DNA from 3 places in the Janthinobacterium sp. LS2A genome. Region 3 is predicted to be linked to each of the others. Evidence: predicted binding sites of a transcription regulator. Region 3 holds the regulator's gene; each other region holds the start of a gene.

The links. The regulator HrcA, encoded in region 3, represses chaperone genes, less so after heat shock. The targets are predictions, from matches to a motif close to TTAGCACTCNNNNNNNNNGAGTGCTAA.
Region 1: rpoH (RNA polymerase sigma factor RpoH) is a predicted target of HrcA. The motif match lies at 1,718-1,744, and genes of this name have one in related genera.
Region 2: groES (co-chaperone GroES) is a predicted target of HrcA. The motif match lies at 3,029-3,055, and genes of this name have one in related genera.

What each region holds. Positions count from the first base shown of each region.
Region 1 covers NZ_JAZHPB010000009.1:63,876-73,757, forward strand. Annotated here, with positions in the region: gene V3C40_RS22825 (cell division ATP-binding protein FtsE) at 1-593, shown strand, start outside; gene ftsX (permease-like cell division protein FtsX) at 590-1,510, shown strand; gene rpoH (RNA polymerase sigma factor RpoH) at 1,909-2,802, shown strand; gene V3C40_RS22840 (hypothetical protein) at 2,893-3,159, opposite strand; gene V3C40_RS22845 (hypothetical protein) at 3,338-3,790, shown strand; gene V3C40_RS22850 (antibiotic biosynthesis monooxygenase family protein) at 3,794-4,141, opposite strand; gene V3C40_RS22855 (cytochrome P450) at 4,138-5,241, opposite strand; gene V3C40_RS22860 (ArsR/SmtB family transcription factor) at 5,318-6,010, shown strand; gene V3C40_RS22865 (ABC transporter ATP-binding protein) at 6,021-6,752, shown strand; gene V3C40_RS22870 (CPBP family intramembrane glutamic endopeptidase) at 6,749-9,070, shown strand; gene V3C40_RS22875 (patatin-like phospholipase family protein) at 9,150-9,882, shown strand, end outside.
Region 2 covers NZ_JAZHPB010000002.1:121,198-131,079, reverse strand. Annotated here, with positions in the region: gene V3C40_RS06420 (hypothetical protein) at 75-587, opposite strand; gene groL (chaperonin GroEL) at 798-2,447, opposite strand; gene groES (co-chaperone GroES) at 2,498-2,788, opposite strand; gene V3C40_RS06405 (hypothetical protein) at 3,323-4,069, shown strand; gene V3C40_RS06400 (hypothetical protein) at 4,226-4,489, shown strand; gene V3C40_RS06395 (cell division protein ZapA) at 4,489-4,800, shown strand; RNA gene ssrS (6S RNA) at 4,855-5,032, shown strand; gene V3C40_RS06385 (EVE domain-containing protein) at 5,123-5,587, shown strand; gene V3C40_RS06380 (GGDEF domain-containing protein) at 5,584-7,080, opposite strand; gene lgt (prolipoprotein diacylglyceryl transferase) at 7,244-8,074, opposite strand; gene V3C40_RS06370 (LysR family transcriptional regulator) at 8,155-9,066, opposite strand; gene ilvD (dihydroxy-acid dehydratase) at 9,241-9,882, shown strand, end outside.
Region 3 covers NZ_JAZHPB010000002.1:844,967-854,848, reverse strand. Annotated here, with positions in the region: gene V3C40_RS09680 (CoA-acylating methylmalonate-semialdehyde dehydrogenase) at 1-1,254, shown strand, start outside; gene V3C40_RS09675 (acyl-CoA dehydrogenase family protein) at 1,264-2,424, shown strand; gene V3C40_RS09670 (enoyl-CoA hydratase) at 2,421-3,206, shown strand; gene V3C40_RS09665 (enoyl-CoA hydratase/isomerase family protein) at 3,199-4,341, shown strand; gene mmsB (3-hydroxyisobutyrate dehydrogenase) at 4,366-5,268, shown strand; gene V3C40_RS09655 (hypothetical protein) at 5,456-6,037, opposite strand; gene V3C40_RS09650 (hypothetical protein) at 6,074-6,673, opposite strand; gene V3C40_RS09645 (HAD family hydrolase) at 6,918-7,643, shown strand; gene hrcA (heat-inducible transcriptional repressor HrcA) at 7,746-8,762, shown strand; gene fur (ferric iron uptake transcriptional regulator) at 8,811-9,242, opposite strand; gene V3C40_RS09630 (outer membrane protein assembly factor BamE) at 9,438-9,882, shown strand, end outside.

The sequences.
Region 1 (9,882 bases), on a different contig from region 3:
TGGAACGCCCCACTTCGGGCAAGCTGATCGTCAATGGCCAGGACATGGCAAAGATCAAGCCGGCCGGCGTGCCCTTCCTGCGTCGCAACATGGGCCTGATCTTCCAGCAGCAAAAGTTATTGAACGACCGCTCCATCCTGGCCAACGTCATGCTGCCGCTGCTCGTCGTGGGCGCCCACAAGGCGGCCGCCGAGCAGCGCGCGCGCGCCGCACTCGACAAGGTGGGCTTGCTGGACCGCGCCATGGCGCGGCCGCTGTCGCTGTCGGGCGGCGAGCAGCAGCGCGTGTCGATCGCGCGCGCCATCGTCAACCGGCCGCAGATCATCCTGGCCGACGAACCGACGGCCAACCTGGACCGCGCCAGCGCCAACAAGGTGCTCGACGCCCTGAAAGCCTTCCACTCGGTGGGCGTGACCTGCCTCATTTCCAGCCATGACGAACAGATGCTCGACGCCGCCGCCCGCGTGATCCACCTGAAAAACGGCCAGCTGGTCGCCATCGACAAGGCCACGCAAGCGCCCGTCTTCGCCCCGCCCGATCCCGATTTTGCACCGCCCCCCGGCCTGGACGACGCGCAGGGAGAACAGCCATGAGAGGCTGGTTCCGTCAACACCGCTTCGCGCTGGGCTCGGCGCTGATTCATTTACGCAAGTCGCCAGGCGGCTTTCTGTTGAACGTCGTCGTCGTCGCCATTGCCCTGTCGCTGCCGTTCGCCGGCTTGACCATGCTCGACAATGTGCGCCCGATGTCGGAACAGATGTCGGTCGACCCGGAAATCAGCGTCTTCCTGAAGATTGACACGCCGCGCGAGCAAGCAGTGGCCCTGGCCAGCGCCATGCGCAAGATCGTGGGCGAGCAAAAGGCAAAGATCGTCTTCATCCCGCGCGAACAGGCGCTCGACACGCTGAAAAACAAGAATGGCCTGGCCGATGTGCTGAGTACCCTGGGCGACAATCCCTTGCCCGACAGCTATGTGCTGAAACTCGACGCCTTCAGCAGCGCCAGTGAAGCGCAGGACGTCGATGCCGTGGCGGAACAGCTGCGCCACTTGCCCGGCGTGGAATCGGCGCAAGTCGATTCGGCCTGGGTCAAGCGCCTGGCGGCCCTGCTGGGCGTGCTGCGCCTGGTGCTGCTGCTGCTGGCCATCACCCTGGGCGTGGCCGTGATCGCCGTGGTCTTCAACACCATCCGCCTGCAAGTGATGCAGCAGCGCGATGAAATCAGCATCTCGAAACTGATCGGCGCGACGGACACCTTCATCCATCGCCCCTTCTATTACACGGGCGCCCTGCTGGGCCTGTGCGCCGGCGCGCTGGCCCTGGGCGCCGTGGCGCTGGCCTTGCAACCGCTGAATACCGCGATTGCCGAGTTTGCGCGCCTGTATGCGTCCGAATTCCAACTGGTGCCGCTGGCGCCGCTGCCGATGGCGGGCTTGCTGGCCGTCAGCGCCGGCCTGGGCCTGATCGGCGCCTTCCTCTGCGTGCAGCGCCACCTGGCGCGCCTGAACTGACCATCCCTTCCATGGCGGCGCTCCTGGCGCCGCCATGCGCGTCACCCTCCCCCGTCTGCTGTTATCTTGATATTAAGCAAGTATTCTTAAGGCTCGCTTCAGCCAGAGGCCGTAGACTAGCTACGTGGTCAAATCGCTGTTCAGAGATATATATCAAGCATTAATCCGCCATAGTATTTAGGCTATCAGGACGATTAAATGTGCTGATTGGCACTCTCAGGCAGAGAGTGCTAATATAGGGACATACCAAAGGCAGTAGCGCCATGGACGCCAGATGAAGATGGTGCCGCGCTCTGCAAGTGCAAGACCGGATACGCAAAAACGAACAGACAACAGGACCACGTCGCGTGACGTGGCCAACTGGAACAAAGCAAGACTACGAGGGAGAAAACATGACTATGATGTCCGCAACGTCCGCATTGGTTCCGACCAAAAGTAATGCGCTGGGCCTCGGTTTCACTGGCAATCTGGGCAATATCGACGCCTATATTTCGGCCGTGAACCGCCTGCCCATGTTGACCCACGACGAAGAAATTTCGCTGGCGAAACGCCTGCGCGAAAAAAATGACCTGGCCGCCGCGCAAGAGCTGGTGCTGTCGCACCTGCGCCTGGTGGTCTCGATTGCCCGCGGCTATCTGGGCTATGGCTTGCCGCATGCCGACCTGATTCAGGAAGGCAATATCGGCTTGATGAAAGCCGTGAAACGTTTCGATCCGGACCAGGGCGTGCGCCTGGTGTCGTACGCCATGCATTGGGTGAAAGCCGAGATGCATGAGTACATCCTGAAAAACTGGCGCCTGGTCAAGGTCGCGACGACGAAGGCACAGCGCAAGCTGTTCTTCAACCTGCGCAGCCACAAGACGGGCCTGGACGCGATGACGCCGAAGCAGATCGATGCGCTGGCCAAGCTGCTCGACGTGAAGCGCGAAGAAGTGATCGAGATGGAAACGCGCTTGAGCGGCCGCGACATCGCGCTGGAATCGCCGACCGACGATGAAGACGACAAGTTTTCGCCGATCGCCTACCTGTCGTCGGAGCAAAGCGAGCCGACCAAGGTGCTGGAAGCGGAACAAGTGACGCGTTTGCAATCGGAAGGCCTGGAAACGGCCTTGAGCAAGCTCGACGCCCGTTCGCGCCGCATCATCGAAGCGCGCTGGCTGGCCAACGACGACGGTTCCGGCGCTACCCTGCACGCGCTGGCGGAAGAGTTCGGTGTATCGGCCGAACGCATCCGCCAGATCGAAGTGGCGGCGCTGAAAAAAATGAAGGGCGCCCTGGCCGCCTGGGTGTAATCGCAAGCAATGCCGCAATGCAAAAGGCGCCGCAAGGCGCCTTTTAGTTTTACAAGTTGATGTTTATCAACAGATAAACATGGCAGCCCATTAAGCTGCGGCCAAGCCCTTGACGAGGACTTCGGCGACCAATTCATTCAGATCCGCGCCGCGCTCCTTGGCCAGGGTCTGCAATTGCAAGACCAGATCGCTGTTCAGCTTGACGGCGAATGGCACCAGGCCCAGGGCCTGGTCGCGCTTGCGCTGCTCGCGGCGGTCGACGACCACCGCTTCCTTACCGAATGCACCGGCGCCGGGAACATTCATCTTTCCCATCAGTTTCTTGGCATCGCTTTTGGCCAGGTCGGTTTTTTTCATGGTTGTTTCCTGATTTTCAAAACAGCCATTTTACGCAGTAATCGGCGCGCCGCGTGGCTGGCGCGTCAATTCATCGGCAGCACGCCAATAGTGCGCCAGAAAAATATCATTTTGTTACTATCATTTTATCCCACGCGTGCACAGGCACGCCCGGGACGCTCTACCTGAAAGGAAAAACATGCATTCTCTGACCCGCTCTTACCGCACCATGCTGCTTCCCCTGTTCTTCGCCTGCCTGGCCGTGCTGGCCGGCTGCGGCGCGGCCGGCAGCGCCGGCGACGCGGAAAACACGCCGCGCAGCGTCACCCACGTGCTGTCGCCGGGCGAACAGGTCGCCATCACCGCCACCGATACCCTGAAACTCGAACGCGTCAACGACAGCCGCTGCCGCAAGGGCGCTGTGTGCGTATGGAAAGGCTACGTCAGCTACAGTTTCAGTTTGCTCAACAGTGCGGGCGCCACGGACATCGTCCTGTCCGATTCCATGCCCGGCGCTTCCAGTTCCGTCACCGTCAACCACCTGACGTTTACCTTGCTCGACGTCGATCCGGCCACGCCGCCAGCCCTGAACGCAGAACAGCCCACCTACCGGGTAAAGGTCAAGATCACGCAGGGCGCCCTGCCCCGCTAAGCGCTAGGCATCGTGGCGCTGGCGGCTGTCGGTCGGCGCCTGTTGCCGGTCCAGCATGCCGTAATCGCGCACGACGGCGGCGATGCGCAGCCGGTAATCGTCAAATACGCCCTGCCGGCCAGCCGCTTGCGCCGCGCGGTGCGCTTCCAGCTGCCGCCACTGCGCCAGCGCCGCCTCGTCGCGAAAGAAAGACAGCGACAGCAATTTTCCTGGATCGCTCAAGCTGCTGAAGCGCTCGATGGAAATGAAACCATCGACTTCATCAAGCAATGGCCGCAGCGCGGCCGCCAGGTCCAGATACTGCTGGCGACCTTCGGCGCTGGGCCAGACTTCAAAAATCACGGCGATCATGCGCTGGCTCCTTGCGTAAACACGGGGATGCGGGCGTTCAGCGACGCTTGATAACGCCACGCCAACGCCATGTCTTCCAGCCCGTCGGCCCACGCCTGCAAACAAGCCATGGCGATGGCGTGCGCGATGGACTGACCAGGGCAGAGGTGGCGGCCATGGCCAAAGCCCAAATTCGCATGGCCGGCGCTGGCCAGCACGACGACGATCATCTGCCCGGCCGGCACGTGCACGCCATCGAACTCCACGTCTTGCGCCATGTAGCGGCGCGTGTTGTGGATCGAGGGATCATGGCGGCTGACTTCGCGCAGCATGGCCGGCCACCGCTCAGGCGATGCGCACAGTTGCGGCAGCAACTCCGGCTGCGCGTGCAAGGCAACGATGGCATTGCCCAGCAAGCCGGCCGTGGCGTCGCACGTCTGCGACAACAAGCCCACGAGGTTGGCCAACAGGCCGCTCCCCATGACATCGGTCTCTGTCACGATACTGGCCAGCAGGCTGCCCGGCCTCGCGTTGCCCTCGCGCAGCAAGTGGCCAAAACCTTGCAGCAGGGAATCGGCCGCCTCCTGCGCGCCGGCCAGTTGTTCACCATTGCTCAGCGGCGATAGGCAGGCAACAAAATCACGCGTCCAGGCGGCCAGCGCCGGCCATTGCGCTGGCGCAAAGCCCAGCAATTGGGCCATGGCGAACAGGGGCAGTTGAAAAATCGCCTCGTTGAGCTGGGCGGCGCTGGCGGGAACGCGGTCACCAGCGAGATGTGCGACCTGCCGCTGCAGCCGCGCCAGGTCCACCTGGGCCAAGGCGCGCGCCAGCACCTGTTTCGGCACGGCATGCCGCTCGCCATCGTTCATGCGCACCAGTTCGGCAAAAATCGTACCGCACGGCGTGCCAGCCAGATTCTGCGGCACGGCCAGTCCCGGCGGGCGCACGCGGCAAGCGGGATGCTCGAGCACGGCCTGCACGCCGGCCGCGCCCGTCGCCAACCAGCAATCGAGTGCCGCATCGAAACGCAGCGGCGGGCCGTCCGCCAGGCGGCGATAGTAGTCATACGGCGCCGCATGGGTGACGGCGGAAAAAGGGTCGGCGGGGGCGGCGAGATGCATGCGCATTCCATTGCAGTGAAGTGGGGACACGAGTATGCTGGTCCTTCCACCACAACACTTCGCCAGCGAACGAATCATGGATGACAAACTTCCCTCGGCCGACATGGGCCTGGCGCAACTGGCCGGCGCCATCGCCGAACCGGCCCGCGCGCGCATGCTGTGCAGCCTGCTCGATGGCCATGCGCGCACGGCCACGGAATTGTCGACGCTGGCCGAAGTGGGCGCCTCGACGGCCAGCGCCCATTTGAGCCGCTTGCGCGACGATGGCTTGCTGTCGATGGTGGCGCAGGGCAAGCACCGCTATTACCGCCTGGCCAGCACGGAGGTGGCGCGGGCGCTCGAAGCGCTGCTGGTGGTGGCCGGCGTGCCGGCAACGCCGTTTACGCCCTCGACACCGGACCGCTTGCGCCATGCGCGCACCTGCTACGACCACATGGCCGGCACCGTCGCCGTCGCCCTGCACGACCAGTTGCACGCACAGGGCTGGCTGCTGGACGACGGCGGAGAATATCGTCTGTCGGAAGCGGGCGCGGCCGGCATGGCGGCCCTGGGCATCGACGTGCCGCAATTGCAGCGCCAGCGCCGCCGCTTCGCCTGTGCCTGCCTGGACTGGAGCGAACGGCGCGCCCACCTGGGCGGCGCGCTGGGAGCCGCACTGCTGCAACTGGCCCTGCGCCAGCGCTGGGCCGAGCGCGAGCTCGACAGCCGCGCCCTGCGCATCACGCCGGCCGGCGAGCGGCGCCTGCTGGCCGCCTTCGGCGCTTGCTGAGGGACACACGATGATCGCGTTCCAAGACCTGGCAAAACAATACGGCAGCTTCGAAGCCGTCAAGCCGCTGACCTTGCAAGTGGGCAAAGGAGAAGTCTTCGGCTTCCTGGGCCCGAACGGGGCGGGCAAGACCACCACCATCCGCATGCTGATGGGCATCCTCGTGCCCAGCAGCGGGCGCGTGCTGGTCGACGGCCTCGATTGCCACCGCGACGGCGCCGCCGTCAAGCGCAAGGTGGGCTATTTACCCGACAATCCCATCTTTTACGATTATTTGCGGGGCCGCGAAATCCTGCAATTCGTGGCCGAAATGCATGGTTTTTCACGCATGGAAGCGGCCGCCCGCGCCGCGCGTCTGCTGGCGGAATTCGGCCTCGATGAAGCGAGCGAGGATTTCGCCGTCAATTACTCGCTGGGCATGAAAAAGAAACTGGGCCTGGCTTGTGCGCTGATACACGATCCGGCCGTGCTGATCCTCGATGAACCAATCAACGGCCTCGACCCGCGTGCTTCGCGCGACGTGCAGGAACGCTTGCTGCGCATCGCCGCGGCCGGCACCACGATCTTCGTTTCCACGCATTTGCTCGATATGGCGCAAAAACTGTGCAGCCGCGTTGCCATCATCCACCGGGGCGCCCTGGTCGCCACGGGCAGCCTCGACGATATCCGCCAGCAGTTGTCCAGCGACGGCAGCCTGGAAGACATCTTCTTGCAACTGACCGATGAAACGTCGACGGCATGACACCGGCGCCACCCACAGCCTGGCGCGCCGTCTGGCTGCTGACCCGCTTGCGCCTGCAGCGCCTGCTCAACGTCAGCGGCCGGGGCTTGGCGTTCAATCGGGGGGGCAAGAGCCGGCCCGCCACGCCAGGCAAGAAACGGGGACGCTGGCTGCTGGGCGCGCTGCTGCTCTTGCCCATGCTGTTTTCCTCCGGCAATATCGCCCGCCACAACCTGCTGAACATGCATTGCCTGCTCGACCAGGTGGCCGTTTGCCAGGCCAAGGGCAGCATGAACGCGGGCGAGCGCGTGCTGGCGCCCGTCATCGCCCACTTGATCGAGCAACCCTTCAGTACGGCGCTGGCGGGCGCCCTGACCCTGCAATTGGCCCTGCTGTGGCTGGTCAGCGTTCTGCTGCCGCTGGGCATGGGAGAACTGTCGAAGCCGGACTGGGACCTGGAATGGCTGGTCACCCTGCCCGTCGAGAAAAGCAATTTGCTGTGGGCGCGCGTGCTCGAACGCACGCTGGTCAACCCGCTCGGCCTGCTGGTGCTGTGGCCCTGCACCACCATGATCGCCTGGTATTCGGGCCAAGGCTGGTTTTCGCCGCTGTCGGGTCTCCTTGCCTGCCTGCTCCTGCTGGCCCTGGCGGCCATGCTGCGTACCCTGGTCGACACGGGCTTGCGCCTATCACTCAGTCCCGCGCAGCTGGGCAACCTGCAGGCGCTGCTGTCGGTGGCCGGCCTGTTTCCCATGTATATGGGCATGTCGTTCGGCATGGGCACGGGCGGCTTCGCGTATGCCTGGGCCGCCGCCATGCCCGCCTGGAGCGCCTGGACACCACCCGGCCTGCTGGTGAGTTTGCTCAATGCCCGAGGTGCGACAGCGGCCTTGCCGGCCATCCTGCTGCTGGCGCAATGCTTGTGCTTGATGCTGTTGGGCATGGCACTGCTACGCCACCAGCTGCGCCACGGCGTGGTGGGCGCGAGCCAGCGCGAGGCCAGCCGCAAGCCGTTCCCGGCGGCACCGCCCACAGGCAAGTGGCACGCCAGCATCGGCACGGTGATCCAGCGCCGCGAACTGACCTTGCTGCTGCGCGACCGCAATTTTCTCGTGCAAACCCTGCTGCTGCCCTTGCTGATCCTCGGCGGTCAGGCCGTATTCTCGGGTCAGGCGCGCGACCTGCACGAATTGCTGTCCAGCCCCGCCTTGCTGGCCTCCACCGGCTTTTTCCTCGGCACGTATGTGCTGATGATGTCGGCCTTCCAGACCCTCAACAAGGAAGGCGGCGCGCTGTGGCTGCTGTACACGTTTCCCGTTTCCGTCGAACAGGCACTGCGGCAAAAGGCACAGCTGTGGGCCGCGCTGGCCCTGCTGTATCCATTGATCCTGTTTGGTGCGGCGCTGGCCTGGCAAGACGCCTGGCGCTGGGAAATGGCGGGTTTGATGCTGCTGGCGCTGGCCGGCATCCCCCTGTATTCGCTGATCGCCGTGGCGCTGGGCGTGTTTGCCAGCGATCCTCTGGCGACCGAGGCGACGTCAAAAATACGGCCTGCCTACACGTATCTGTACCTGCTGCTGACGGGCCTGTACATCGCCGCCCTGGCGGCCGGCAGCCTGGCGCAGCAGCTGGCCTTCGTCGTACTGACGGCGGCGCTGGCAGTGGCCCTGTGGCAAAAAGCGCGCGATGAAATACCCTACCTGCTCGATCCGGCCGCCTCGCCGCCAGCCAGAGTTTCCGCGTCGGACGGCCTGATCGCCGCCATGCTGTTCTTCACCCTGCAAACCCTGGCCTTGCTCCTGCTTAAGGGCAAGGTGGCCGAGCCGCTGGCGCAAGTGGCCATCGCCTTCGGCGGCGCCGGCGCGCTCACGTACGCGCTGGTGCGCCTGGTCTACTGGCGCAGCAAGACGGCCGGCGTGCCGCGCATGGCAACAGGCCGCCAGCCATGGCGCTGGGGAAGCGCAGGTGCCCTGGTCGCGACGCTGTTCGGCCTCGGCTACGTGGCCCTGTTGCCGCCACCATCATCACCATTGATGCATCTCAATGGCAACGGGCTGTGGCTGCTGGCCCTGGGCGTGCTGGCCGCGCCCCTGTGCGAGGAATTCATCTTCCGCGGCTTGCTCCAGGGCGGCTTGCGCCGCTCGCTGCCGGCGTGGCAGGCGGTCACTGTCGCCGCCGCGCTGTTTGCCATCGTGCATCCACCGGCCGCCATGCTGCCCGCCTTCGCGCTGGGCCTGTGCACGGGCATCGCATACGAGCGCAGCGGCGCGCTGCTGGCGCCCATGCTGGTGCATGCCGGCTACAACGCCGCCCTCCTCGCGTACCAGTTGCAAGGATAGATACAGGCACAGACAAGTTTGCTAGAATCGCACACGATTTCCGTCCGTATCCCAACCAATGACTACGCACAGATCACGCATGAATCCACGCCTGTTTGCACCATGTATCCTCGTTGCGCTGCTGAGCGGCTGCACGGTACTCGCCCTGCGCCCCAACAGCGGCGTCGAAAACCGCACGTTCACCGTGCAGGAAACCCCGCGCCTGCGCATCGACGCGCCCAAGGCGCGCATCCAGAATCCCATGCCCAACGACCACTTCATCGGCATCGCCCTGTCCGGCGGGGGCAGCCGCGCAGCCAATTTCTCGGCCGCCTCCTTGGAGCAGCTGGAACAGTTCGGCCTCGTCAGCGGCGCCTCGGCCATCTCCGGCGTCTCGGGCGGCGCCATCGCGGGCGGCTACTATGCGCTGCATGGCAAGCAAACGGATTGGCCCTTGCTGCGCAGCAAGCTGAAAACGGATTTCTTCGGCCAGACCATTTTGAAACCGGCCAACCTGACGACGATGTTGTTGACGAACAAGACGCGTACCTCGTTCCTGTCCGACGTGTTTGACGATGTGCTGTACGACAAGAAAACCTACGAGGACTTGCCGCACGACGGCCCCATCTTCCTGGCCAACGCGACGGACGCCACCGATGGCGGCAAGCGCGTGGTGTTTTCCTACGAGTATTTTTACGGCACCCTGCATTCGCCGATCCAGGATATCCGCCTGGCCACGGCCGTGGCCACCTCGGCCGCCTTTCCCGGCGTGTTCGATTCCGTCACCTTCGAGCGTTTCCGCCCGAAAAACACCTTCGTGCCGGAGCTCGGTT
Region 2 (9,882 bases), 720 kb from region 3:
GGTCTTCGATGCCAGAAAGTAAAGCTTGCGCTGCAACGCCAGCGTCCCGCCGCAAGGCTCGCCGGTGTAGGGCGTTACTGCGTCGCGATGCGCTGCATGGGCGCGTTGTCCTTGCGCCATTGTTCCAGGCTGATCAGGTCGCCGCTGACGGTGTCGTCGACGAGGATGCGCTTGCCGTCGGGCGTGACGACGAAACTTTCCCAGCGGTGCGCCGCATCGGGCGTGCTTTCGAAAAAGCTCAGCTGATAGCAGGCGACGCCATCGACGAGGCGCGTCTCGGGCGACGTTTCCATCACGGCGCCGTGCGCGCGGCCGCCCGAAGCCTTTTCGATATGCGCCGACCAGGCCTTGATTTCCGGCAAAGCCAGCAAGGCATCGACGGCGCGCGCGTTCTGTTCTTGCGCCGTCGTCTGGCTGCTTGAGGCCTTGGCATGGTCACCGTGCGGCGCGGATTGCTGGTGCAGGTAGAAAGCGCCGAGGCCGGCGGCCAGCAAGCCGGCCAGGATGCCGGCGATGATGGTGGTTTTGGAAGAAGAGGCGCGTGGCGGCATGATGGTGGGATGAGAAAGAACGACGATGGCGGCCATGCTAAAGCAAAACGGGCAGGCGGGCAATCGCCGGGCTTTCCAACGGGTTTGCCAAACGGGTTTGCCAAATTCATAGACGAAAAAAAGCCACCTTCCGTAGAAGGTGGCTTTCGGGGCCGCCGGGGAGGCGCTGACAGCTTTTGGTCTGCCAGCCCTGTCCCGGCGTATGCGGCCAGTCGTGCCGTCGCCTGCGCGACTGGCCGCCGGACATTACATCATGCCGTCCATGCCGCCCATGCCGCCCATACCACCCATGCCGCCGCCCATGCCGCCGCCTGCTTTGTCGTCAGCGATTTCGCAGACCATGCAGTCGGTCGTCAGCATCAGCGAAGCGATCGAAGCGGCGTTTTGCAGTGCCGAACGGGTCACTTTGGCTGGGTCCAGGACGCCCATTTCAACCATGTCGCCATACGTGCCGTTGGCAGCGTTGTAGCCGTAGTTGCCCGTGCCAGCCAGTACGGCTGCCACGACGACCGAAGCTTCTTCGCCAGCGTTTTGCACGATCATGCGCAGTGGCTCTTCCATTGCGCGCAGGACGATCTTGATACCAGCGTCTTGATCAGGATTGTCGCCCTTGACCGTGATGTTGGCGCGTGCGCGCAGCAGGGCTACGCCACCGCCTGGCACGATGCCTTCTTCCACGGCAGCGCGGGTAGCGTGCAGTGCATCTTCAACGCGGGCTTTTTTCTCTTTCATTTCGACTTCGGTGGCTGCGCCAACCTTGATCACGGCAACGCCGCCAGCCAGTTTGGCGACGCGCTCTTGCAGTTTTTCACGGTCGTAGTCCGAGGTCGCTTCTTCGATCTGCACACGCACCTGTTTCACGCGTGCTTCGATCGAGGCAGCTTCGCCGGCGCCATCGATGACGATGGTGTTTTCTTTGCCCACTTCGATGCGTTTCGCTTGGCCCAGTTCGGCCAGGGTCACTTTTTCCAGGGTCAGGCCGACTTCTTCAGCGATCACTTGGCCGCCGGTCAGGACAGCGATGTCTTCCAGCATGGCTTTGCGGCGGTCGCCGAAGCCAGGTGCTTTCACTGCGCAGGTTTTCAGGATGCCGCGGATGTTGTTCACAACCAGGGTCGCCAGCGCTTCGCCTTCGATGTCTTCTGCGATGATCAGCAGTGGACGGCCAGCTTTTGCGACTTGTTCCAGTACCGGCAGCAGGTCACGGATGTTCGAGATTTTCTTGTCGCACAGCAGGACGAATGGGCTGTCCAGTACGGCAACTTGTTTCTCTGGGTTGTTGATGAAGTATGGCGACAGGTAGCCGCGGTCGAACTGCATGCCTTCAACGATGTCCAGCTCGTCGTTCAGCGACTTGCCGTCTTCCACGGTGATGACGCCTTCTTTACCGACTTTTTCCATCGCTTCAGCGATACGCTCGCCGATCGAGTAGTCCGAGTTCGCCGAGATCGCGCCAACTTGGGCGATTTCTTTGGTCGTGGTGCAAGGACGGGCGATTTTCGCCAGTTCTTCGACGGTGGCAGCAACTGCCTTGTCGATACCGCGCTTCAGGTCCATCGGGTTCATGCCGGCGGCAACGAACTTCATGCCTTCGCGCACGATGGCTTGTGCCAGCACGGTTGCGGTGGTGGTGCCGTCGCCGGCGTTGTCGCTGGTGCGGGAAGCAACTTCCTTGACCATTTGCGCGCCCATGTTCATGAGCTTGTCTTTGAGTTCAACTTCTTTCGCTACCGACACACCATCCTTGGTGACGGTAGGGGCGCCGAACGAGCGCTCCAGGACGACGTTGCGGCCTTTCGGGCCCAAGGTGACTTTGACTGCGTTGGCGAGGATATTGACGCCTTCGACCATCTTGGCGCGCGCTGCGTCGCCGAATACTACTTCTTTAGCTGCCATGTTCAATTCTCCTGAGTTTCGGGATGTATCTGTCTACAACGTGGAAACAATTACTTGACGACGATCGCCATGATGTCTTCTTCGCGCATGACCAGCAGCTCATCGCCGTCAACTTTGACGGTTTGGCCAGCGTATTTGCCGAACAGGACGCGGTCGCCCACTTTGACATCCAGAGGACGGACTTTGCCGTCGTCGAGAATCTTGCCATTGCCTACGGCAAGGACTTCGCCTTGATCCGGTTTTTCAGCAGCTGCATCAGGAATGATGAGGCCGGACGCAGTTTTGGTTTCCTGGTCGAGGCGTTTGACGATGACGCGATCGTTCAATGGGCGCAGATTCATACAAAACTCCTTAAAGTTCAATGGATAGGTGTTGCTAAATGAATACATGCCTGGCACAGCGCCAGGCGTGCTTTCAGTGACCGCCGTTGAAAGCAGCCCGCAACGGTCAAGCAAACCCCATGTCATCGAGTGCGTGCCAGCTAGGCAGTGGTGGCATCGCGGCGTCGCCCGCCGCGTAGCGTTCCCTGCTGTTGCCCGGCAGACACCATCATGTCCTGAGGATTGCTACGAAAGAGTTTGTTAGCACTCTCTACTAACGAGTGCTAATTATAGGGACGGTAGGGGGCTTATTCAAGGGCTTATTCTCCGGGAAGATAAGCTTAGACGTTCTGCGCAGCCTGCATTTACGCAGGGTTTGCGCAAACGCAAGCCTCGTTCCCGGGCGTCAGCAACAGGCGCGACTCTAGCATGCCCGTCAGGCGAACGGCGTTCCTGTACGTACAGGAAACACAGTTTTACTATGGACTTTGATAAGATGATTGTAATTGCATATCAATATCACCATATATCGCCACCTGCACGAGAAAGCACGCCATGCCATCGACCACTTCCCGTACCGCCCTGCGCCTGTTGGGCGCCACCGTCATCGGCCTCGCCTGCCTGGGCAATGCCGCCGCGCAAACGCCCACCATCGTCGACGAGATCACTGTGGCCGCCCTGACGCCGCAGCAAAAGGAAATGCTGCTGGGTGGCCTGTTCAACGATCTGAACAAGGATGACGACGACCAGGAAGCGCACGTGTGGGACAACGGCGGCGACCGCGGCGTGCCGGTCAAAGTCACATATAACTTCAGCAACTCCGGCATGACGGAACACAGCCTGAAGGCGCACATCTGCCGCGACCTGAAATTCGTCGTCACGGCGGGCGGCAAGTCGCAGGACCTGAGCCGCCGCACCTGTTCGCAGAACAGCGGCCGCTGGGATGTGCAGGGCAAGGATCCGGCGCCCGTCGTGTATCCGCCTTTCCTGTCCGACGTCACCATCGCCAAACTGAATGCCAAGGAAAAGCAAGCCCTGTTGACGGCCGCCGTGCGCACATTGAAGGATGAAGAGGATGGCAAGACGCGCCAGTGGAGCAACAAGGGACTGGGCAATGCGGTACCGCTGGCGGTGCGCCTGACGCCTTCGGGCACGGACGCCAAACCTGGCAGCTACGGCCGTACTTGCCGCGATTTGACGATGGTGCTTGACGGCAAGAGCGGACAACAGACGCTGACGCGCCGCTCTTGTGAAAACCGCTATGGCGGACTCGATATCGAACCCGATTACGTCGACGAGTAAAACGCTGCCATCGCGGCGCTGGCAGATGCGCGCACTTGGCGAAAAGCGCCGGAAAAAGCGTGTATTTCACGGCAACTGACCTGCATTGATGTAAATATGTGTGACAGCGGCGTGATTCGATTGACGCCCATGGAGCGTCCGCCCTATAGTGGCGGGATGATTTCCGAATTCAACGAATTATCCGACAAAATAGGCCTGCTGGCCGAAATGACCCATGCGCTGCGCCGTGAAAACGCGCAACTGCGCAAGGATAACGCCGCGCTGGCCGCCGAGAACGCCCTGTACGTGCAGCGCATGCGCGAGGCGCAGGAGCGGGTGGAAGCCTTGCTGGAAAAAATTCCCGAACTGGTGCAAGCCGGCCTGGAGCAAGCCGCTTCGGAAGCGGGCGCCTATATTGCCGAGAACGAGAAGGAAGCGTGATGCCGCGTGTCGATGTCAATATCATGGGCCAGTCCTACAGCATGGTGTGCCGCGACGGCGAAGAGCGTGCGCTGCGCGAAGCGGCGATCTATCTCGATAGCAAAATGAAAGCCATCCGCGACGCGGGCAAGGTCAAGGGCAACGACCGCATCGCCGTACTGGCCGCCCTGGGCGTGGCCGCGGAGTTCCTCTCCGTGAAGTCGCCGCAAGGTCCGCTGTCGGAATTGACGATCCTGGAAGTGAAGCAGAAAATCTCGGCCATGCATACTGTCCTGGATAGCGCTCTGACGCCCCAGGAAAACCTTTTTTAAGCGTGCACGCGACGATTTGTCTTTGCGATGCGCGATCAAAGGAGTAAACTTGGGTCTACCCTGCGGTGTTCGCGATTGCCATATATTCCTTGAACCATTTATGCGCATCGGTTGCGAATTTTGTTTGATGGGAGTGAGCGTCGCTCGTTCGACGAACCCGAAATTGAACTAACGTGACCACCTTGAACCGTTTGGTTCGGGATGCCGGCATAGCGGCACAGGCGGGGCCCAATTCGCAGTAACTTGGTAGTACAACTGAAAACGGTTGCAGCATTGATGCGCAACCGTTTTTTTACGTCTGTCACTTTGATACGGAGTCTGCATGAAACAATACTGGCTGATGAAATCCGAACCCGATGAAGTGAGCATCGACGACCTGATGGCCGCGCCCAAGCACACCATGCCGTGGTTCGGCGTGCGCAACTACCAGGCGCGCAACTTCATGCGCGATGGCATGCAGCCAGGCGATGGCGTGCTGTTCTATCACTCGAGCTGCCCGCAGCCGGGCGTGGCGGGCCTGGCCGAAGTGGCCAGCGGCGCCTATCCCGATCACAGCCAGTTTGAAGAGGGCGGCAAATATTTCGACCCGAAGGCCACACAGGAGCAGCCGCGCTGGATCAGCGTCGACGTGCGCGGCGTAAAGAAGACGGCGCTGCTGCCCCTGTCCGAGATGCGCCAGATGCCGGAGCTGGAAGACATGCTGCTGCTCAAGAAGGGCAGCCGGCTGTCGATCACGCCCGTGACGCCGGCGCAATGGAAAGTCATTACCAATAAGCTGAAAGGCTAGGCTTCGACCCGGTTGCGGCCATTCTGCTTGGCCCGGTACAGGGCCTGGTCGGCGGCGGCCAGCAATTGTTCCGGCGTCTGGCCGCCGTCACTCAGTGCCAGGCCGATGCTGGCCGTCACCAGGCCGCCGCGCGACGGCGCGTGGACGATGGCGGCCGCGGCGATCGCTTCCTGCATCTTGTGCGCCACGGCCAGCGCGCCGTCGCCATCGGTGGCGGGCAGGATGGCGGCAAACTCCTCGCCGCCGAAGCGTGCCGCCAGGTCGCTGGCGCGTGGCAGCGCCGAGTGCAGGGCGGCCGCGATCCGCACCAGGCAGGCGTCGCCATACGGGTGGCCGAAGGTATCGTTGAGGCTTTTGAAGAAATCGATATCGATGATCAGCAGTGCCAGCCCTTGATGGTTGCGCGCGGCGCGCTGCCACTCCAGCTGCAATGTCTGGTCGAAGCAGCGCCGGTTGGCGATGCCCGTCAAGCCATCCGTCAGCGACAGTTTTTCCAGTTTGTCATGCGCGGCGCGCAAGGCCAGCTCGCTTTGCATGTAGCGGCTTTGCAGGGTGGCCGAGCGTAGCGCGTGGACCAGCAGTGCGACGAACAGCGACGCCGCCGCCAGGTAGAAATGCGCGCGCATGACGGCAAAGCCCAGGCCCAGCAAGGCGGCCGTAAAGAAGATGGGACTGAAATTGTCGATCAGCAGGGTCAGCTTTTGCGGGGCTTGCTGCGCCTGCGTATTTTCGGCTGCGGATTGCGCCGCCGTGACGCGCGTAGCCAGCAGCACCAGCAGCAGGAACGGCAGGCTGGGCAGCACTTCGCTCCATGCTTGCGTCACGCCATGCAGGGTCAGATAGTTATACGCGGCCGCGCAGCCCGCATAGCACCATAAAAACACCGTCAGCAGCAGGTAAAAGCGGCCTTGCCCGCCATCGCGGCGGTGCGCCAGCAGACGCAGCGAAGCACAGCAGGCCAGGACCAGGTTTTCCACGTTGTAGGTCAGCACCAGCAGGCTGGCGGGAATCGGCGCGATCGAGCGCTGGTCGAATGGCGACACGGAAAAGATGGCCGTATAGGCCAGGTAGGCCGCCAGCAGCACTTGCACGGCGTCGAGCCATTGTAAGGTGCGCGAAGGATGGCTGTGCGTCACGGACGACATGGCCAGCAGCAGGGGCGCGCCATACATGAAATAGGCGAAATCGGAAAAATACGTGGCGTCGGATGCCACTTGCCCGCTCAGATCCTGCCAGGCGGACAATATCATGCCCGTGCTCCAGAACAGCATGGCCACGGCGAACAGGGCCCAGCCTGTCCTGGCGGCGCCCGCCGCGCTGAGATAGGCGCAGCGGCAACAGGCCGCCAGCGCCAGCAGGGGCGCGACAATGTTGAACGCATAGCTGACGTACGGCGCGTGCGTGCCGGCCCAGGCCGTCAAGGCCAGCTGCGCCAGCACATAGCTGGCACCCAGCGCAATCGAGTACGTCAGTTGTTGTCCGGCAGGCGGCATGGCAAGGCACTCCCCGGTGGCGGCATGTGAAAACGATGATACCGAGATGTCAACAGCAAGTCTATTCCGCGAGGAAATTTAATTGTGTTGAGGGAAATGTTGCCGGGAGGCGGGGGAGGGAAAGTGGCGCGCCTGCCTGGCGCGCCACCTGGGAACAGCGGTTTTACGTGTTGGCCGGGCGGACCTTGGTGGGCGGCGTGCCCATCACCTGGCTTTTATATGCCCACACCAGCAGCGCGATGGCGCCGACGATCATCGGCAGGGACAGCATCTGGCCTGACGTGATCGGCACGCCCAGCCACACGACTTCCCAGTCCGGCGTGCGGAAGTATTCGGTGAAGAAGCGCGCGCAGCCGTACAGCAGGGTAAACATGGCGCCCACGGCCATGCGCGGACGCTGCTTGCGCGCAAACAGCCACAGGATGATGAATACTAAAATGCCGTCGACCAGCATCTGGTAGATCGGCGACGGGTGCACGGGATAGGGAATACCCGGCCACTGCATGGCCCACGGCAGGGTGTCCGGCGCGATGCGGCCCGGCAGTTCGGCATTGATGAAGTTGCCCAGGCGGCCGGCCGCGTAGCCGAGCGGCACCAGCGGGGCGATGAAGTCGAGCACGTCGAACAGGTTGCGGCCCGCCTTGCGGCTCCACAGATACATGGCCACGATGACGCCGAGGAAGCCGCCATGGAAGGACATGCCGCCATGCCAGACCATGAAGATCTCGAGCGGATTGTGCATGAAGTATTCAGGACGGTAGAACAGCACTTCGCCCAGGCGCCCGCCGATCACCACGCCCAGCATGCCGTAGAACAGCATGTCATCGAGGTCTTCCTTCTTCCAGCCCAGTACGGCGATGTGCGGCTGCTTGATGCGCACACGGCCCAGGATAATGAACAGGGCAAAGGCCAGCACATACATCAGGCCGTACCAGTGCACGGCGAGCGGGCCGATCTGGATGGCTATCGGGTCGGGCATCGGGTGTATCAGCATGGGGTTTCTTTCTTTGTTTAAAGCCAAGGTTGCGTAGTATGGGGGCGCTGGCCGTTTTTTGTCTTAGCGGCCACTTAATTTTAATCGGCGGTAGCGCCGATCTGCTTGCGCAGCAGCGCCAAAAAACCTTGCAGCACGGCGGAGGGATTGTCGCGGCGCCAGGCCAGGCCCGTTTCCACCAGCGGCGTGGCGTCCTGCAGCGGCCTGTATTCTACGCCCGGGCGCATCAGATTCGATACCGATTGTGGCACAAGCGCGATGCCCATGCCAGCCGAGACGAGGCTGACGATGGTCTGCATCTGGATCGCTTCCTGGCCGATCTGCGGCGTGATGCCGGCCGCGCGGAACACGCCGAGGATCGCGTCATGCAGGGCGGGAGAAATGGCGCGCGGGAAAACGATCAAGGGCAGGGGCGGCACGTCGCGCAGGCGCACGGGGCCCGGCGTATTCAATATGTCGAGGCCGGACGGCGCGGCCAGCACCAGTGGTTCGGCCAGCACGGGCAGGTAATCGAGTTCCCCTTTCGCTTTTTCGGGCAGGGGCGGGATCAACAGGCCCGCATCCGTGCGCCCGGCCAGCAATTCATCGAGCTGCAGGTCGGACGTGGCTTCCTGCAGGGCGATCTGCACTTGCGGATAGGCCGCCTGGTAAGCGCGCAGCAGGGGCGGCAGCACGCTGTAGTCGGCCGACGAGACAAACGCCAGGCTCAGACGTCCCGCCTCGCCCTGCGCGGCCCGCAGCACCAGCGCGGATAAATCCTGCGCCTGCGCCAGCAGTCGGCGCGCCTCGGGCAGCAGGGCCGTGCCGGCCGGCGTCAGCTGCACTTCGCGCCGCGTGCGCACGAACAGCGGGGCGCCCAGCAATTCTTCCAGCGCCATGATGGTTTGCGACAGGGGCGGCTGCGTCATGTGCAGGCGCGCGGCGGCGCGGCCGAAGTGCAATTCCTCGGCGACGGTGACAAAGTAGCGCAGCTGGCGCAGTTCCAGGTTCATATGTGTTTCCATGCGGATTGATTGCTGTGATATGTAAAACGACTCACAGACACGTGCATCATATATTTGACAGTGGGGCGCGCGCAAGGCAATCTGGCGTACCCCCACTGCATGCAGGGTTTTGTTGAAAATCCGGGCAGTCAGGCATTATTCATTTCTCGGAAGGTCCCCATCATGCCGCAATACCGCTCCCGTACCACCACCCACGGCCGCAACATGGCTGGCGCCCGCGCCCTGTGGCGCGCCACCGGCATGAAGGACGGCGACTTCGACAAGCCGATCATCGCCGTCGTCAACTCATTCACCCAGTTCGTGCCCGGCCACGTGCACCTGAAGGACCTGGGCCAGATGGTCGCGCGCGAAATCGAAGCGGCTGGCGGCGTGGCCAAGGAATTCAATACCATCGCCGTCGATGACGGCATCGCCATGGGCCACGGCGGCATGCTGTATTCGCTGCCGTCGCGCGACCTGATCGCCGACTCCGTCGAATACATGGTCAACGCCCACTGCGCCGACGCCATGGTCTGTATCTCGAACTGCGACAAGATCACGCCGGGCATGCTGATGGCCGCCATGCGCATCAATATCCCCGTCGTCTTCATCTCGGGCGGGCCGATGGAAGCGGGCAAGGTCGTCAAGGTTGTCAACGGCAGCCAGAAGATCATCAAGCTGGACCTGGTCGACGCCATGATCAAAGCGGGCGACAGCACCGTGTCCGACGCCGACGTGGCGGAAATCGAACGTTCGGCCTGTCCGACCTGCGGTTCCTGCTCCGGCATGTTTACGGCCAACTCGATGAACTGCCTGACCGAGGCG
Region 3 (9,882 bases):
ATGGCCGACCTGGCCGCCACCCTGACGATGGAACAGGGCAAGACTTTGCTGGACGCGGAAGGCGACGTCTTCCGTGGCCTGGAAGTGGTGGAACACGCGGCCAATATCGGCACCCTGCAAATGGGTGAATACGCGCAAAACGTGGCCGGCGGCGTCGATACCTACAGCGTGATGCAGCCGCTGGGCGTGTGCGCCGGCATTACCCCGTTCAATTTCCCCGCCATGATCCCCTTGTGGATGTTCCCGATGGCAATTGCCTGCGGCAATACCTTCGTGCTGAAACCATCGGAGCAAGATCCGCTCGTGACGGAAAAACTCGTGCGCCTGGCCTTGCAGGCGGGTATTCCTGCCGGCGTGCTGAACGTGATCCACGGCGGCGAAGACGTCGTCAACGCCCTGTGCGACCATCCGGACATCAAGGCGATTTCGTTCGTGGGCTCCAGCAAGGTGGGCACGCATGTGTACCAGCGCGCCAGCCTGAACGGCAAGCGCGCGCAATGCATGATGGGCGCCAAGAACCATGCCGTCGTCTTGCCGGATGCAAATAAAGAACAGACCCTGAATCAGTTGCTGGGTGCGGGTTTCGGCGCGGCCGGCCAGCGCTGCATGGCCGCCTCGGTCGCCGTGCTGGTGGGCGAAGCGCGCGAATGGCTGCCGGAACTGGCCGCCAAGGCGCAAGGCTTGAGCGTCGGTGCGGGCAAGGACAATCCGGACCTCGGTCCCGTCATTTCCTGCGCAGCCAAGGAGCGCGTGCACAGCCTCGTTGCCAAGGGCATCGAGCAGGGCGCCGTCTTGACTCTCGATGGCCGCGACGTCAAGGTCGATGGCTATCCGAACGGCAACTTCGTGGGACCGACGATTCTGTCCGGTGTGAAACCCGGCATGGTCGTGTATGACCAGGAAATCTTTGGCCCTGTGCTGATCGTCGTCGAAGTCGATACCCTGGATGAAGCGATTGCTCTCGTGAACGCGAATCCGAACGGCAACGGCACGGCGCTGTTTACGCAAAGCGGCGCGGCCGCGCGCTACTTCCAGGAAGAAATCGACGTGGGCCAAGTCGGCATCAACGTGCCTATTCCTGTGCCCGTTCCCCTGTTCAGCTTTACGGGTTCGCGCGGCTCCAAGCTGGGCGATCTGGGCCCGTTCGGCAAGCAAGTCGTGCTGTTCTACACGCAGACGCAAACGATTACCCAGCGCTGGTTCACGGATGCGGCCTCGGTGGGCAAGGTCAACACGACCATCAGCCTCAAATAAGGAGCTGGCATGGACTTTGAACTGAGCGACGAGCAGCGCGAGTTCCAGCAGGCGGCGCGCGCGTTTGCCGAAGGGGAACTGGCGCCGCATGCGGCCCATTGGGACGCGGAATCGATCTTTCCCGTGGAAACTATCGCCAAGGCGGGCGAGATGGGCTTTTGCGGCTTGTACACGCCGCAGCGCTGGGGCGGCCTGGGCTTGAGCCGCCAGGATGCGGCCATCGTCTTCGAGGAGCTGGCCGGGGGCTGCACTTCGACCACGGCTTACATCACGATCCACAACATGGCCACGTGGATGCTGTCGCGCTGGGGCCAGGAAGCCCTGTGCGACGAATGGGTGCCGGCCCTGGCTGCCGGCCAGAAGCTGGCCAGCTATTGCCTGACGGAACCGCAATCGGGCTCCGACGCGGCGTCCTTGCGCACGAAAGCCGTGAAGGATGGCGATTTCTATGTGCTGGATGGAACCAAGGCCTTCATTTCGGGCGCGGGCCAGACGGACATGCTGATCGTTATGGCACGCACGGGCGGCGAGGGCGCGGCCGGCATCTCCGCGTTTGCCGTGCCGGCCAATTTGCCCGGCATCGTGTATGGCAAGAAGGAAGAAAAGATGGGCTGGAACAGCCAGCCCACGCGCATCATCAGCTTCGACCAGGTAAGAGTTCCTGTAGGTAACTTGCTGGGCGCGGAAGGCGAAGGCTTTACCATTGCCATGAAGGGCATCGATGGCGGGCGCATCAATATCGCCGTGTGCTCGGTGGGCACGGCGCAGGCGGCCCTCACGCGCGCGCAAGCGTACATGAAGGAGCGCACGCAGTTTGGCCGCGAGCTGGCGCAGTTCCAGGCCCTGCAATTCAAGCTGGCCGACATGCTGACGGAACTGGTGGCGGCGCGCCAGATGGTGCGCCTGGCGGCCTGGAAACTGGACCAGGAAAGCCCGGACGCCACGGCGTATTGTGCCATGGCCAAACGATTCGCCACGGACGTGGGTTTCAATGTGGCCAACGATGCGCTGCAATTGCATGGCGGCTATGGCTACATCCGCGAGTATCCGCTCGAGCGCCATGTGCGCGACACGCGGGTGCACCAGATCCTGGAAGGGACGAATGAAATCATGCGCCTGATCGTCGCGCGAGCGATTTTGAAAGACGGCGCCACGGAGACCTTACGATGAGCAAAGTGTATACAAATTTACTGCTGGAACGCCGTGGCCACACGGCCCTGGTGACCCTCGATAATCCTCCGGCCCACACGTGGACCCTGGCCAGCCTGAACGGGCTGACGCAGCTGGTGGCCGACCTGAATGCCGACCCGGACGTGTATGCGCTCGTGATTACGGGGGGCGGCGCCAAGTTCTTCTCGGCCGGCGCCGACTTGAACGTGTTTGCCGATGGTAACAAGGACACGGCGTTTGCCATGGCCGCCGCGTTTGGCGAGGCGTTCGAGGCATTGTCCGCGTTTCGCGGCGTCAGCATCGCCGCCATCAATGGCTATGCCATGGGCGGCGGGCTCGAATGCGCGCTGGCCTGCGACATCCGTATCGCGGAAGAACACGCGCAGATGGCCTTGCCGGAAGCATCGGTCGGCCTGCTGCCGTGCGCGGGCGGCACGCAGCATTTGCCATGGCTGGTGGGCGAAGGCTGGGCCAAGCGCATGATTTTATGCGGCGAGCGGGTCGATGCGGCCAAGGCCCTGGCCATCGGCCTCGTCGAAGAAGTCGTGCCAACCGGCAAGGCTGCCGCCACGGCGCTGGCCCTGGCCGCCAAGGTGGCGCGCCAGAGCCCCAGCAGCGTGACGGCGTGCAAGACCCTGATCCAGGGCGCGCGCAGCCATCCGCTCGTCAATTCCCTGCCCGATGAACGCACCCTGTTCCTGGGCCTGTTCGATACGCAAGACCAGAAAGAGGGTGTGCAAGCGTTCCTGGAAAAACGTCCGGCGGAGTGGCGCAATGGCTGAAATCTTGGCTGAAAGCACCCTGATTGATACGGTGAAGATCGAGGAGCGCGATTGTCCCGGCGGCATGAAGCTGGGCGTCATCACCCTCGATGCGCCCAAATCCCTGCATGCGCTGACCCTGGACATGATACGCGCCATCGATGGCGCCCTCGTGCGCTGGGCCAGTGACGACGCCATCGCCTGCGTGGTGCTGCACTCGTCGACCGACAAGGCCTTTTGCGCGGGTGGCGACGTGCGCAGCCTGCGTTCGGCAGTTGCCGAGCAACCGGGCGTCGTGCCGAACCCGCAGGCGCTGGCCTTCTTTGCCGAGGAATACCGGCTCGACCACCGCATCCATACGTACGTGAAGCCGCTGCTCGTGTGGGGCGGCGGCATCGTCATGGGTGGCGGCCTGGGTCTGATGGCGGGCGCCAGTCACCGTGTCGTAACGGAAAGCACGCGCATCGCCATGCCGGAAATCACGATCGGCCTGTTCCCGGACGTGGGCGGCAGCTGGTTCCTGGGCCGCATGCCGGGCCGCAGCGGCCTGTTCCTGGGCTTGACGGGCGCGCCGATGAACGCGGCCGACGCCCTGTTCACAGGGCTCGGCGACTATTTCCTGCGCCAGGAAGAGCGCGCCATGGTGCTCGACTCGCTGGCGCTGGCGCAATGGCAAGCCAGCCCGCAGGCGAACGGCGAGCAGCTGGGCCGCTTGCTGCGCGGTTTCTCGGCGCCTGCCTCCATGCTGCCCGTCTCCGAAGTGCGCGCCAACTTCGACGCCATCGCGGCACTGACGCAAGCGCCCACTTTGCCCGAAGTGGTGGCCGCCATTGCCGCGTACGACGGCGATTCGGCCTGGCTGCAAAAGGCGGCCCATTCGCTGGCCAAGGGCGCGCCCAGTTCCGCCGCTTTGGTCTGGGCCATGCGCGACCGCACACGTCACATGAGTTTGGCGCAAGCGTTCCAGCTGGAATTGATCGTGGCCGTGCAATGCTGCGCCCATGCGGACTTCAGCGAAGGCGTGCGTGCTTTGCTGATCGACAAGGACAACGCGCCGCAGTGGCAGCCGGCCAGCCTGGCCGACGTCGGCGATGCGTATCTGAATGAATATTTCGCGGCGCCATGGGATAGCCATCCTTTGCGCGACCTGCATTAAAAGAACAACAGGAGACTTTAAAAAATGCAACATATCGCTTTCATCGGCCTGGGCAACATGGGCGCGCCGATGGCCCGCAACCTGGTGGCCGCCGGCTTCCACGTGTCCGTCTTCGACCTGGCGCCAGCAGCCGTCGCATCGCTCGTTGAAGCGGGCGCCACGGCGGCTGCATCGGCCAGCGCGGCCGTACAGACGGCCGACGCCGTCATCACCATGCTGCCAGCCAACAAGCACGTGCAGGAGCTGTACCTGGCGGCTGGCGGTGTGCTCGATTCCGCCAAGCCCGGTGCCCTGTTCATCGATTGCAGCACCATCGCGGCCGACGTGGCACGGCAAGTGGCGCAGGCGGCCAGCGAGCGCGGCTTTGCCATGATCGATGCGCCCGTCTCGGGCGGCACGGCGGGCGCGGCGGCCGGCACCCTGACCTTCATCGTGGGTGGCAGCGAAGCGGCCTTGCAGCAGGCGCGTCCATTGCTGGAAAAGATGGGCAAGAACATCTTCCATGCGGGCGAGGCGGGTGCGGGTCAGGTAGCGAAGATTTGCAACAACATGCTGCTGGGGATCTTGATGGCCGGTACGGCCGAGGCGCTGAACCTGGGCGTGGCGCATGGCCTCGATCCGAAAGTGTTGTCCGACATCATGGCCAAGAGCTCGGGGCGCAACTGGACCCTGGAAGTGTACAACCCGTGGCCCGGCGTCATGGATGGCACGCCCGCGTCGCGCAATTACACGGGTGGCTTCGGCACGGCGCTGATGCTGAAAGACCTGGGCCTGGCGCAGCAGTCGGCCCTGTCGGCAAACGCGCCCACGCCGTTGGGCGGGCTGGTGCGCCAGTTGTACCAGATGCATGCGCAAGCCGGTTATGCGCAGCAGGATTTCTCCAGCATCGTGCAGATGCTGCAGCCGGACTTGAATAAACCCGCTTGAGGAATTTTGGGCAAAAAAAAGCCCGCTGGTAAAAGCGGGCTAAATCCAATTCTTGGAAGAGTTGGAGGAGACGGATGCATTATGCTGCATCGCCACATATAACTCCAATTTATCTTTCGAATATCAACTATATTCTTCAGTGATATCTCTTCCTGGCAGCCGCGTCGCGGCTGCCAGCGCCACAGCGTTAGCCCGGATTGCAGGCGATCTGCACGGTGGTCACGTTCGCTTCGCCCATCACGCCGACGCCAGTGTTGGGCGCCACGCTGCATTTCAAGCCGGTTGGCTGGGTAAATACGCTGATGCCATACTTGTCGCCATCGGCAACACGCGATGCCAGGGTGAAGGTCGTGCTGCCCTTGGCCACCGTGGTTTGCGCATTGCCGTTGATCAAGACCAGGCCGTCGGCTGTCAGGCCAGTCACCGTGCCGCCAACCGTGTAGCTATTTTGCGTGCACACGACCGCTGCCTGGATGCTCAGGTAATGACCGGCCGAACCGGTCCCGCCACTGATGGCGCAAGTCATGTGGGCTGGCTGGGTCTGCACGGTGATGTTGTAGTCGGTGCCATAGTCGATGCGCTTGGCAAAGGTAAACGAGGTCTGGCCGGCTTTGACCGGGAGCGGGACGCCGCCGTTGGCCAGGACGAGGCCGTCGGTGTTCAAGTTGCTGATGGTGCCACTGACATCATACGAGGCCTTGCCGCCGCAAGCAGCCAGTCCCAGGGTCAACAGCAGCGCGGCGAGTGGGCGCAGGCAGGATAACTTCATGTATTTCTCCAATATAGTGGTGACGAATCGCGTGGCTTACTGCGCCGTGCAGTTCAGTGTGGCGCCGGTCGTGGCGGCTGAGCCCATGGTGCCGACAACATCGCGGCCGTTGGCGCTGGCAGAGCCCACGAAACTGCACGTCTGGCCCGCTGGATACGTCGCTATGGAAATATTGTAGGCGATGCCGTCATTGACAGCCGGGAACGTATAGCTGGTGCTGCCTTTCAGCGGGCTGGTGCTGGCGTTGCCAATGGCCAAGGTCAAACCGTCGGCGGTCAGGCCCGTGATCGTGCCGCTCAGCGGGTAGGTATTGGTCGTGCAAGTCACCAGGGCAGTGGTCACGGTATAGCTCGATGCCTTGCCTGCGCCATTGGTAATCGTGCACACGGCGCCTTTGGGCTGTTGTGCGATGCTGATGTCGTAGCGGTCATCGGTGTTGACCAGCTTGGTGAAAACAAACGAGGTCTGGCCTGCGGAGACCGGCAAGCGTTCGCCATCATTGAGGAGAATCAGGCCGTCTTTTGCCAGATTGGACACTTGGCCACTCAGATACAGGTTGCCGCCGCTGCCGCCGCAGGCTGCCAATGTGACGGCGCAAGCCGCCGCCAGCATCGAGCGCAGGTACAAATTTTTCATACATTCTCCAAAACGAATTAGGTTGGGTAGCGCAACGCGGACGCTGGCGCCGCATTGGAATGGCGCCTATTTTAGTCTATCTGGCAAGCTGAATGATCTTGCCTTGTATCACCCTGTAACAATTTTTCGCCGGGAAGCGCTGGCCCGGCCCCATTTCACGGGGGCGCAGCCATGCCGGTGGCGGCGATCGGTGCGACAATAGATGCAGGCTGCGCACTGTGGCGCGGCATCCACCGTGAATCCCATGTCCCTTGCTCCTGTAAAACCTCCCGTGCCGCCCAAGGCCATCCTGTTCGACCTCGACGATACTCTGTGGCCCATCGCGCCCGTGATTGCCGCCGCCGAAACCCTGCTGCACGACTGGCTGGCCACGCATGCGCCCAAGGTGGCGCAGCAGTTTTCCATCGAGGTGCTGCGCCAGCACCGGCTAGCCATGCTCAATGAACAACCGCATTTTCATGGCAACCTGATCGAGCTGCGCCGCGCGGGCTTGCTGACCGCCTTCGAGGCCGCCGGCGAGGATCCGGCCCTGGTCGATGGCGCCATCGCGCAGTTCCTGGCGGCGCGCCATCGCGTCCAGCCGTATGACGATGTGTTGCCTGGCCTGGCCTGGATGGGCCAGCGCATGCTGGTCGGCTCCATTTCGAATGGCAATGCGGACCTTGAAATTATCGGCCTGGCGCAGCATTTCAAGGTATCGATCGCCGCCAGCGATTTCGGTGTGGCCAAGCCCGACGCCAGCATCTTCCTGGCCGGTTGCGCCGCGCTGGGCGTGGCGCCCCATGAAGCCGTGTATGTCGGCGACGATCTGTATTTCGATGTGACGGGGGCGCAAGGGGCGGGCATGCGTGCCGTGTGGATGAACCGCAAGGGCAGCGACGCCCACCTGGCCGCCGGCGTGCAGCCCGACGCCATCTGCGCCAACTTTGATGAATTGCTGCTGTGGCTGCAGGGGCAACTGGAAGATTGATCGCCGCCGGGCGGACGAACGTGCATAATAGGCGCTGTTGATGCACGTTCGGCCGCTTTCGTTGCCGCTTGCTTAACAAAATACTTGCTTAAATAAAAAACCATGCAACTCGATACACGTGCCCAAACACTGCTGAAAGCCCTGGTCGAGCGATATATCGCCGACGGCCTGCCGGTCGGTTCGCGCGCCTTGTCGAAAATTTCCGGCCTCGACCTGTCGCCAGCCACGATCCGCAACATCATGGCCGATCTGGAAGAGCTCGGTTATGTGTCCAGTCCGCATACCTCGGCCGGACGCATCCCCACGCCGCGTGGCTACCGCATCTTTGTCGACACCTTGCTGACTGTCCGGCATCTGGATGAGCATCTGGTGGAGTCGCGCATGCGCCTGCAGACGCCGCAGCCGCAAAAAACCATCGCCAACGCGGCGCAGATGCTGTCGTCGCTGTCGCAGTTTGCCGGCGTCGTGCTCAGCCCGCGCCGCGAATCCGTGTTCCAGCAAATCGAATTCCTGCGCCTGTCCGAAAAACGCATCCTGCTCGTCATCGTCGCGCCCGGCGGCGACGTGCAGAACCGTTTATTGCTGACGGAGGCCGACTATACGCCGGCGCAACTGGTGCAATCGGCCAATTACATCAACCAGAATTATGGCGGCCTGTCATTCGAAGCCGTGCGCGTGCGCCTGCAGGGCGAGCTGCGCCAGTTGCGCGACGACATGGGCAGCCTGATGCAGGCGGCCGTGGAAGCGGGCAGCGAGGCGATGGCCGACCATAGCGACGACATGGTGATTTCCGGCGAGCGCAACTTGCTCAGCGTGAGCGATCTGTCATCGAATATGCATTCGCTGCGCCAGATGTTCGACATGTTCGAGCAAAAAACGGGCTTGATGCAGCTGCTCGACGTGTCGAGCAAGGCGACGGGCGTGCAGATTTTCATCGGCGGCGAATCGAACCTGGTGCCGATGGATGAAATGAGCGTGGTGACGGCGCCGTATGAAGTCAACGGCAAGATCGTGGGAACGTTGGGAGTGATCGGACCGACGCGCATGGCTTACGAGCGCGTCATTCCGATTGTCGATATCACGGCTAAATTACTGTCAAGCGCGCTCAGCCATCATTGATCGTACTGCCTGATGCGCCAGCCGCTCCATGGGAGCGGCAAGCACGGATCAGGCGGTTTTGTGCGGGCAAGCCGTCTTGGTACAGTTGCCGTAGATGGCCAGCGCGTGTTCGGCGATCTTGAAGCCGCGCTCTTCGGCCACTTTTTGCTGGCGGATTTCGATTTCTTCGTCGAAGAATTCTTCGACCCGGCCACAGTCGAGGCACACCAGGTGGTCGTGGTGGGAGCCTTCGTTGAGTTCGAAAATCGCCTTGCCGGTTTCAAAATGGTTGCGGTTGAGCAAGCCTGCCTGTTCGAATTGGGTCAGGACGCGGTAGACAGTTGCCAGGCCGACATCCATATTATCGGCCAGCAGAATCTTGTAGACGTCTTCCGCCGTCAGGTGGCGTACCGGGCTACTCTGGAAGATATCGAGTATCTTCAGCCGTGGCAGGGTGGCTTTCAGGCCGCTTGCCTTGAGATCACTAGGATTGTTACTCATGTTTGTTGCTCGTATGTGGGTCAGGTGCTTTATCATATAGCGTTTTAGCGGGGAGTGCCAAAATATGCATTTTTTGGCAGGCCGGCCACTCCTGGCGTTTTGTTCATCAAATTGAGGTCATTTATGCGCGTAACACCGGCTGTATTGCCATCTCTCTGGCACCGTATTTCATTCCGAGCACCAGTCGTGGCAGGCATGGTCTGTGTCGCGCTGGCCATGTCCGGCTGCGCCAGCCGTGGCATCCTTGGCGAAAAGCCGGCAGCTGCTCAAAAAGAAGGCAAGGAACTGGTCCCCGAACAGGGCGCACAAACGACCACCATTACGCCGCTGCAAAAATTCATGTGGTTTTTCTCGCCCTACCGTCCTGACATTCAACAAGGCAACTTTGTCTCCGAAGAGATGCTGGCCCAGTTGAAAGTGGGCATGACGCGCGACCAGGTGCGCTTCGTCCTCGGCACCTCGCTGCTGACCGATATCTTCCATGCCGACCGCTGGGATTACCCATTCCGCCTGGCCCGGGGCAGTGGCGAAACCACCAGCAGCCGCGTGGTCGTGTACTTCGGCAAGGATGGTAAAGTGGAACGTTTCGAAGGCGGCAACTTGCCGACGGAGAAAGAATACATCGACCGTATCGCCGGTC